3 regions of the Cohnella sp. genome follow, and region 1 is predicted to be linked to each of the others. Evidence: predicted binding sites of a transcription regulator. Region 1 holds the regulator's gene; each other region holds the start of a gene.
What was found. The regulator Rex, encoded in region 1, represses fermentation and respiration genes when NADH is low (regulators of the CRP and FNR family bind a similar motif). The targets are predictions, from matches to a motif close to TTGTGAAATATTTCACAA.
Positions count from the first base shown of each region.

Region 1 (3,281 bases):
CGATCCACACCGTCTCCTGCCAGGTATGGGGAACGGCATCGAACACTTTGACCAGTTCCCCCTGCTGCTTGGCGATCCGGATCGCCTCGTTCTCCGCGCGCCGGTAATCCGCGTCGGCCGAACGCACGTAAAGCACGAACGAGACGGCGACGAACACGACGAATCCGGCAATAATGACGAGCCACCGGCCGAGGGTAAGGGAAGGAAGCGCCCGCTTGCCTTCGTTCCGGTTCATGCTCATGCCCGCAGCCCCCGGTAACAGCGCTCCGCCTCGGCCATGATTTTCTCCTCGTCGAGCGTCGTCAGCTTGCCGTCCCTCAGCAATGGCTTGCCGTCGACCCATACGTGGACGACGTCCGAACCTCTGGCCGAGTAGACGAGGTGCGACACGTAATCCGTGCGCGGCACGAAATGAGCCTGCGCGATATTGACGGCGATGATATCCGCCTTAAGGCCGGCCTTCAGTTGGCCGGTAACGCCCTCCAGCCCGAGCGAGCGGGCGCCGTGCAGCGTGGCCATCCGCAGCGCCTCCGTGGCCGGAACGACCGTAGGATCGCCGCTTACGCCTTTGTGCAACAGCGCCGCGGTCGTCATCTCCTGGAACAGGTCGAGATTGTTGTTGCTGGCCGCGCCGTCCGTGCCCAGCGACACCGTTACGCCCGCCTTGAGCAGATCGGGCACGCGGGCGACGCCGCTCGCCAGCTTCAGATTGCTGATCGGGTTATGCGATACGGCAACCTTCCGTTCGGCCAGCAGGGCGATCTCCTCGTCGTTCAGATGGACCGCGTGAGCGACCAGCGTCGGCCTGCCGAACACGCCGAGACGATCGAGATGCTCGACCGGACGGCAGCCGTAATCGCGCACGTTCTGCTCGACCTCCGCAAGCGTCTCGGACATATGCGTATGCATCGGCAAATCCAGCTCGTGCGCCGCTTCCACGAACTTCACAATATAATCCGGAGGACAGGTGTACGGCGCATGCGGCGAGATCATCACGTTAATCCGTCCGTTCGCCCCGCCGTGCCAATCGCGCGCGAAGCGGATCGCGTCCTCCAGCTTCGCCTTCTGCACGTCCTCCGGGCACAGGCCGATGACGCCGCGCGTCAGGCTGGCCCTCAGTCCGGACGTCTCCACCACTTCCGCGACGCGGTGCATCTGGTCGTACATGTCGACGAACGTCGTCGTTCCGCTCTTGATCATTTCCGCCGCGGCCAGCGCCGAGCCCCAGATCACGTCGTCTGCCGTAAACTTCGCCTCGGTCGGCCACATATGGTTTTGCAGCCAATCCTGCAGAACGAGGTCGTCGGCCATTCCGCGCAGCAGCGACATCGCCGCGTGCCCATGCGTATTCACGAGTCCCGGCATGAACAGCAGTCCCTTGCCGTCCAGCGTCTCGGTCGCCGAATCGATCTCCTCCCGCGGAGCTTCTCCCTCGCCGAGCGCGGCGATTTTGCCGTCCTCTACGGCAAGCCAGCCTTGAAATACCGGCAATTGTTCGTCGATCGTCACGAACGTGCCTTGTTTGATTAACAACCGGGTCATTGTTCCTCGTCCCCTTCCGACTCTTCCTCGTTCTGATCGTCCATGTAATAGGCCAAGCTAAGCAGCTCGGCGGTAAAATCGGCGTTGTGAATGCGCACGCCGGGCGCGGCCTTCAGCACGACGGGGGCGAAATTAAGCAAGCCGCGAATGCCCGCCGCGACGAACCGGTCGGCCACGTTCTGCGCTTCCCCCGCGGGAACTGTGATGATTCCGACCGCGATATCCAGCTGGCGAACCGTCTCGGTCAAATCCTGCATCGGCTGCACCTTGAGGTGATTGATCGAGGTGCCGGCCTTGCTCATGTCGGCGTCGAACACGGCCACGATCTTCATATTGTCCTTGATATACATATTATAATTGCACAAAGCGCGCCCCAGGTTCCCCGTTCCGACCAGGGCGACGTTCATCGTTTTGTCCAATTTCAAAATTTGCCGGATCTTCTCGATCAGGTAATCGACGTTGTAGCCGACTCCTTTGCGGCCGAATTCTCCGAAATAAGCCAGATCCTTGCGGATTTGCGCCGGATTGAGGTCCAGCTTCTCCCCCAAGTCCTGAGAGGATACGGTCTGTATGTTGCTGAGACTGAGTTCGTTCAAATAACGCAAATAAATCGGCAGCCTCCTGACGACGGCTTCGGAAATTTTGATCGGCTTCATCGCATGTCCCCTCTCTCTTGCGTCGCGGATAATCTGTCTTGTTCGTCCGCGTCCGACTGCAGCCACTGCCGGATTCTGGAGGTCATGCCGGCCAGCGGCAAATGCTCCATCTTCGGACCCGGCAGCGAATACAGAAAGTATTTGCCGTAATTCGTGTCGATCACTCTCGTATCGTACAAAATGACGATGCCCTTGTCGCTCGCCGTGCGGACGAGGCGGCCGAACCCCTGCTTGAACTTGATGACCGCCTGCGGCAGCGACAGCTTCATGAACGGATTCTGGTTCTCGGCCTGCAGCTTCTCCGACTTCGCTTCCGCCACCGGATGGTTCGGCGGCTGGAACGGCAGTCTGACGATCGCCAGACACGTCAGCGCGTCGCCGGGCAAGTCGATGCCTTCCCAGAAGCTGCTCGTGCCGAGCAGCACCGAGGCGGGCTGCTTCATGAACTGCTGCGTCAGCCGGCTTCGGCTGCCGTCGTCCACCCCTTGGCCGAGCACCTGAATGCCGGCCTGCTCCAGACTGTCCTTGAGCGGGCCGTAGACGTGCCTCAGCATCCGGTAAGACGTGAACAGCACAAGCATTCTGCCGCCCACCGTCAGCGCCGTTTCGTGCAGCGAACCGATCAGCGCCTTGACGAAAGCCGCCTCTCCGTCCCTGCCCTTGATCGCCGGAAAATCCCGCGGAATCAGCACGAGCGCCTGCTCCCGGTAACGGAACGGAGACGGCAGCATCGCCGTTTTGAGACGGCCTTTCTTCTCCGCGTCGATCAAGCCGAGCTGATCGGTCACGTATTTGAACGACTTGTCGATCGTCAGCGTCGCCGAAGTCATGACGACGCTCGCTTTCTTGTCGAACATGCCTTCCTTAAGCAACTCGCTGACGTCCGCGGGAGCTCCGTAGACGCTGACGGAACGATTGCGGTATTGCGTATGCCCCTCCGCCCAATAGACGAACTCAGGGCGGCCCAGCGTGACGAACGACTGCGTGTCGGAGCGAATGTTGGACAGATCCTTCAGCACGCCCCCGAGGTCGGTGAGCAAGCCTTGCATGCCCAGTTCGTCCGACTCCTCGCGTATGTCGACC
Region 1 covers NZ_JBEPYQ010000076.1:12,458-15,738, forward strand. Annotated here, with positions in the region: gene ACESLM_RS22030 (cell wall elongation regulator TseB-like domain-containing protein) at 1-241, opposite strand, end outside; gene ACESLM_RS22035 (amidohydrolase) at 238-1,542, opposite strand; gene ACESLM_RS22040 (redox-sensing transcriptional repressor Rex) at 1,539-2,198, opposite strand; gene dinG (ATP-dependent DNA helicase DinG) at 2,195-3,281, opposite strand, start outside.

Region 2 (3,281 bases), on a different contig from region 1:
TCGGGAGCGAGATCGTTGCACAAGCCCGCCCGGATGACCGATTCGGGCGGTTTCGTGCCCATCTTCCTCATCATAAGAGATAGAATCGCCCTTTTGGGCCAAGGCAACACGGACAGGAACGAGCCTCCCGGCTTCGGGATAGCCGCCCCCACCGCAACGAATCCTGCCAGACGATCCCGAAGCTCTTCCGCTGCCTGAAGGGCTACCTGTCCCCCCAGCGAATGCGCCACGAGCACGATCCGCCCGACTCCCCATTCCTTCACCTGCCGCACAACCGCATCCGCGTATTGTTTTAACGTCAGTTCCAGCCGCATCTCCTTCTCGCCGTCTCTCCCCGGAAACTCCGCGAACAAGCACGGATAATCCAACCCGTCGGCCACTCTCTCCCATATGCGTCCATTCAGCCCCGCTCCGTGTACGAACACAAATCCGATATCCCTCTGCGTACGATTTGTTAATGCCATGCCGACCAACTCCCATTCATTCGTTATCTTTCATGTGAACAATGTATCACTGAAATAGGACATATTTTGTCTTATTTAAATGTTAAAATGAAATAAAACAGCAACCGTAACCCGCCCCGGTCGGCCTGCTGTCCCAAAAAGGAGCAGATCCACTTATGCCCAAGTCTCAGCGTCTCATTCAAATGATGATGTTCATCAACGCCAAAAAAACGTTCACCGTACAGGAGCTCGCCGATGAATTCGGTCTGTCCACCCGCACGGTCACGCGCGATTTGCAAGAGTTGAGCGAACTTGGAGTTCCCGTCTACTCCGTTCAAGGACGCGGGGGCGGATACCGGCTGCTGCAGGAGCGGCTGCTTCCTCCGATCGCCTTCACGGAGAGCGAGGCCGTCTCCCTGTTCATCGCCGGACAATCGCTGAAGCCCCTCGGCGCTCTTCCTTTCGAAGAGGGAACCGACGCCGCTCTTCGCAAGTTCTATCATTATCTGCCTCAGGATATTCGGGAACGCATTGATCGCCTGAAAGACAGAGTCGCTATCTGGAGCCCTCGCCGCGATATGTCTGCGGAAGTTTTGAAGATTCTCTTGCAGGCGATTATGGCGAGCAGCGCCGTCACGATCCAATACGCATCCGCACGCGCCGCGCGCCCCCGGGACATTCAGCCGATCGGGCTTTACGAGAGTGACGGCTACTGGTACTGCCCGGCCTACTGCTTCCGCGAGGAGGACTACCGCCTGTTCCGCGCCGACAGAATCCGATCCGCCGTCTTGAATCCTTCGCTTGCGATCAGAGACGATGTCGCTCTTCGCACCTTGCAGGATCCTCCCGACGGAGGAGGGTCCGAGCCGATCTTCTTCACGCTCGAACTGACGCGACAGGGCGTGCATGAACTCCGCTCCGACCGCTGGTTCGGATCGGCCATCGTACCTAAGACGGACGGGAGTGACGGCGGATTCGCGACCATTCCGATCTCTCCGAACCATATTGGCTTCTACGTCGATCTGGCCTGGAGGCTGGGAGCACATGCAACCATCGTCGAACCGGAGGAAGCGATCGAGTTGTTCCGCGCTAAACTGAAATCGGTACAATCGCTTTACACGTGAATGCGCGCTCCGTACGAGAATAGCAAGGAAACGAGGCGTAATCCAACAGAAAATCAGCCCATCCAAAGCGATATTTCCGTCAGGCCGACTGTCATGAGGGCTCGCAAGCACTTCGCGTTTAGCGCTCCAATTTTTACGGGATTTATCGACAAAATGATCAGGGAATTCCCTGATACTCGAAATCCCTATTCCATGATACGATGTTTGCACAGAAAGTGAAAACATTCACAACTTACAAGTGAAAGTTTTCACAACAGGAGGAGCGCTATGACTAAAGAGAAACTGCTGCTGATCGGCAACGGCATGGCCGGCGTGAGAACCATCGAAGAAATGATGGAGCGGTCCCCCCGTCAATACGAGATTACGATTATCGGCGAAGAGCCCTATACGAATTACAATCGCATCATGCTCTCGAATGTCTTGCAAAAGAAGATGACGGTGGATGAGATCATTACGAATCCCCTGCAATGGTACGAGGATAACGGCATTACGCTCATTCATCACGATCCGGCGGTCCAATTGGACCCGCAAGCCAAGCAAGTCTTGACGGCCGGCGGTCAATGCATCCGTTATGACAAATGCATCATAGCGACAGGGTCAAGATCCTTTATCCTGCCCGTAGAGGGCGCGGAGCTGGCAGGCGTGCTGGGCTTCCGCACCATCGACGACACGCTGCAAATGATCGAGCAGGCCAAGCGGTATAAGCGGGCGGCGGTCATCGGCGGCGGCCTGCTGGGACTTGAAGCTGCCAAAGGCTTGGTCGATCAGGGCATGGACGTCACGGTCGTCCATCTGGAGAAATGGCTGATGGAGACGCAGTTGAACGAGCCTGCCGGAAATTTGCTCAAGAAGGATTTGGAAAAGCAAGGCATTCGATTTCTAATGGAGAAAAAAACGACGCGGATTCTTGGGACGGACAGAGCGGAAGGCCTCGAATTCAGCGACGGCAGCACTTTGGAGGCGGATCTGGTCATTATGGCCGTCGGCATCCGGCCGGTAACCGGGCTGGCCAAGGACGCGGGGCTGTGTGTCGAGCGGGGAATCGTCGTTGACGATTTCATGGCGACAAGCGCGGCGGACGTGTATGCAGTAGGGGAATGCGCCCAGCATAACAAGATGGTTTACGGTCTGGTTGCCCCGCTGTACGAACAAGGGAAAGCGCTGGCCGATCGGCTGACCGGTCGCCCGACAGACGGCTATAAAGGCAGCACGGTGTCCACCTCGCTGAAAGTGTCCGGCTGCGACCTGTTCTCGGCGGGCATCATCCGCGAGAGCGACGACGTGAAAGGCATTGAAGCATATAACGGCTTGAACAACAGCTACAAGAAGCTGTTTATCCGAGATCGTCATATTGTCGGCATCGTGCTATACGGCGATACGTCCGAAGAAAACCGCTATTACAAAATGCTGCGAAACGAGACCGATATTAGCGCTTTGAATCCGGTCACGCTGCTGGCGTCCGCCGACGATGAGGCAAGCGAAAGCGTAGCACAGTGGGACGATGCCGATACGGTATGCGGCTGCAACGGCGTCACGAAGGGGACGATCGTTAATGCGATCCATACGCAGCAATTGACCTCCGTCGCCGATGTTGTCCGCTGCACCAAAGCCGGCAACTCCTGCGGCAAATGCAAGCCAATGATCGGCGAGCTGCTCACGCACGTCTTGGGCGACAAAGTTACGCTTGCGCCGACGGGCATCTGCGGCTGTACCG
Region 2 covers NZ_JBEPYQ010000017.1:30,925-34,205, forward strand. Annotated here, with positions in the region: gene ACESLM_RS07695 (alpha/beta fold hydrolase) at 1-464, opposite strand, end outside; gene ACESLM_RS07700 (helix-turn-helix transcriptional regulator) at 620-1,567, shown strand; gene nirB (nitrite reductase large subunit NirB) at 1,835-3,281, shown strand, end outside.
Region 2: the regulator Rex is predicted to act here: its motif matches at 1,804-1,821, upstream of nirB (nitrite reductase large subunit NirB).

Region 3 (3,281 bases), on a different contig from region 1:
ATCAGTCCTTTGCCCCCAAGCTCTCTGCCGCGGCGCTCGAAGACGGAGAACATGGCGTACGCCGTCATCATGGAAGGAATGCCGATGACCAGACTCATGAAGACGTGCATGAATTTCAACGACTGCGACATGCCCGGGTCGATAATCTGGTGGTGGAAGCCTCCGGGAATGTTCGTGATGACGAGGGCGATGATGACGAATCTCGTCAGCACGTCGCTGAACCTTCTTCCGCCGATTACCTTGGGCACGACGACGTACCAGGCGGACACCGCCGTCAAATACCAGATATTGACCAGCGTATGCCCGAACGACCAGAACAGCGTGCGGCTGACCATGACGTTGACCGTCTTCGTCCATCCGAACGCCCAAGGGATCAGCGTCAGCACTTCTACCGTCACGCCGAGGCTGCCGAAGAACAGAAGCACGAACACGCCGGTGGCGAAGAAGGATAGAATCGGGAGATGCTGTCCGCGATTGTTCTTTCTCCAGGTCGCGACTTGAACGAACGCCCCGAACGCGCACATCCACACGCCCAGCACGATAAACACCAAACCGATGTAGAAATAAGGCGAGGCTTTCATTGGCGGATAGAACGTATACATAACGGTAGCTTTGTTCATCAGGACAGGAATGACGACGAACACGAAGCCGACGATTTTCAGCGCGAAGCCGATCCACGCCATTTTCCGGACTTTAGTCAGCAGGCCGCCCAAGGTGTGCGACAACGCCGCGTAGAAATAACCGATCGTGAAAAACGCGGTCAGCACGACGACCAGCACGATGCCATGCGTCGTCAAGGCTTGATAATAAGTGAACCAGCTTGGCATTTCGAACCATCCTGCCCGTTCCGTCGCTTGCAGCAATCCCATGATGCCGCCCAGCAGCAGCGCCGCGAAGGCTACGAACAAATACGTTCTCGACAGGGCCGCGTCCTTCGGCTGGGCTCCCAACAGCTTATTCAATCGACTCGCCTCCTCTATACGACTTTGATGATCGTGCTCATGTACTGGTGGCCGGCTCCGCAGTATTCGTTGCAGACGATCAAATATTCGCCCGCTTTACTGAACTTCTGCGTGATTTTCTGGATGTAGCCCGGCATGACCATCGCGTTGACGTTGGTGCCCGCCACTTCGAAGCCGTGCGTCACGTCCTTGGAAGTCAAAATGAAATGCACGGTCGAGCCCGCGGGAATCTCGATGTCCGCAGGAGTAAAGACGAACGATTCCAACGACAGGACTACTTCGTACTCGTCCTCTCCGATCTTGTACACGCCCGGTTTGTCGAACGGAGCCGTCTCGTCCACCTTCTGCGGATCGATCGTCTCCATATGACTCGGAGGCCCCATATCCAGAGCGAACGTCTGGTATCCGGTGATGAGCATAAATACGACAATCAGGGAAATGCCGCAAACTAACCATATTTCTTCATACCGGTGCATTTTCAGCTTCATCTTAATCCCTCCCTCCGGCTACACTCTCGACATGTACAGACCGAACACCGCAACGAACAAAAGAGCAATAAAAGCTCCAAGCATGAATACGGAAAATAAAGTTCCTTTTTGCGAATGGACCTCATCGTTCCGATCCTCTTCGCGCTTCGGTTTCACGGACTCCATCGCCGAACGCCCCTTTCGATGAATAATGGTTCTGCTGTTATCGTAGCGGATCGGGAATTCGAGTTCGTGATACGAATCACATTAACGGAGAAAAAACGAAAAGCCCCGACAAGACGTCATGAAAACGTCAAATCGGGGCGTACTTCCAAACTTTATGATCGATCGTCCTAGGTCAGTTTAATACAAAGCTTGTTCGACTGCATCGAGCCAGTCGCGCTCCAATTCGTCCACCCACAGCTCCTGATGCAGCTTAAATCCCGCAGCCGCAATAACGCTCCCCAGCTTCGGCTCCCATGGAATGTCGGCAGCTTCAAGGCGCTGCCTCTCCGCCTCCGTAAGCGGAATCCCACGATAGGAATAGCGATTGTAGTGTCCCGAATCCATCCTCCAAGGGCGATAGCGCTGCGGGAAACGCTGCTGCATGCCGATGGCAATCTCCAGTCCCTTAACATCCAGATCTCCCGAATACCATACCTGCGGACCGTCCTGCGCAAGGTTGCCAAGAACGAGCTCGAGCAGCTTCACTACGGCTACGCTCGGCTGCCCGTTTACGCAGACGAGAAGCGGCAGTTCCTCTGCCGCCCGGGCCGGGGCTTGCGTTTTAGTCCAATTTTGCTCGTGCCGCTTCACGGCCGCATCCGTCAATACCGCAAACACGGACGGATTCTCCACCGCGTATACTGCGGAGCAGCGCAGCGTCCCTGAGGACGTCCCCGCCATTCTTTCGACCTGCCGCAGCGTCAGCACCCGTTCTTCCCAGCGCAAGTCCCATCCCGGCGCAAAGATTATCACTTGCGAAGACAGGTCGTCGTCCGCCACGCCTCCCCGGCGATAACCTTCGCGAATCAGTTGAGCCTGCGAGAGGCTCGGTTCGCTGGGCTCCTTTCCAAGCGAATCCTCCTCGGCCTCCATGTGTGTGTCCGAGTAAGCCGCGGAGGATACGAACGATTCCGCCTCGCGAGAATGGAAGCAGGCGACCAATCCCCACCAGAATAATCGCCCCGTCGGATGCTTCCAATCCAGCGCATGGGCGTCGCCCGTCGCTTGCGCGGAGAGGACGGGCAGACGGATCGGCTCCCATTCCGATTGGGGACCGGATCGGGCTTGCGCCTCAGCTAATGCGAGCAGCGCCCGAACGGCATTCGTAAGCCCCTCCTCCGGCCCGGACACGAACAGCTTGCGCAATATCCGCACGCCGGGAGACGTCTCTTCCCGCATGCCTTCCACCCATTCCGCAATCCGCCCTCTGCAAGATAGCAGCTCGCGTTCCGTCTCGTCCGCTTCTCCCGCCTCTCCCTCTTCTCGCGCTTCTCCGCTCGGAGCTTGAACGCCGGATGCGCGCAGCGGCTCCATCGCTTCTCGGATCATCGTCTCCCACGACTCCGCGGACGCCGCTCTCTGCTGGCCGCGCGTCCGCACCTCCGACCCGTACAGAATCCGCAGCAGCTCCGGAATCGACATTTGAAAACGGCTTGCGCGCATTAACCGTTCGAATCGACGTATGGAGTAGCGATAGACAGGCTGGCTTCGATCCGGCGTGTAAGTCCCATAGAAGCCGTCTAGCGCCTCGAACTCTTCCTCCGTCGGACGATTCAGCTCCACATAACCGCGCGGACCGGAATCCGACGCCTCGAACTTCGCGCGGAGCGCGGCAAGGAAGCGGCGA
Region 3 covers NZ_JBEPYQ010000086.1:7,511-10,791, reverse strand. Annotated here, with positions in the region: gene ACESLM_RS23545 (cbb3-type cytochrome c oxidase subunit I) at 1-962, opposite strand, end outside; gene ACESLM_RS23540 (cytochrome c oxidase subunit II) at 977-1,450, opposite strand; gene ACESLM_RS23535 (TIGR02679 domain-containing protein) at 1,793-3,281, opposite strand, start outside.
Region 3: the regulator Rex is predicted to act here: its motif matches at 1,680-1,697, upstream of ACESLM_RS23540 (cytochrome c oxidase subunit II).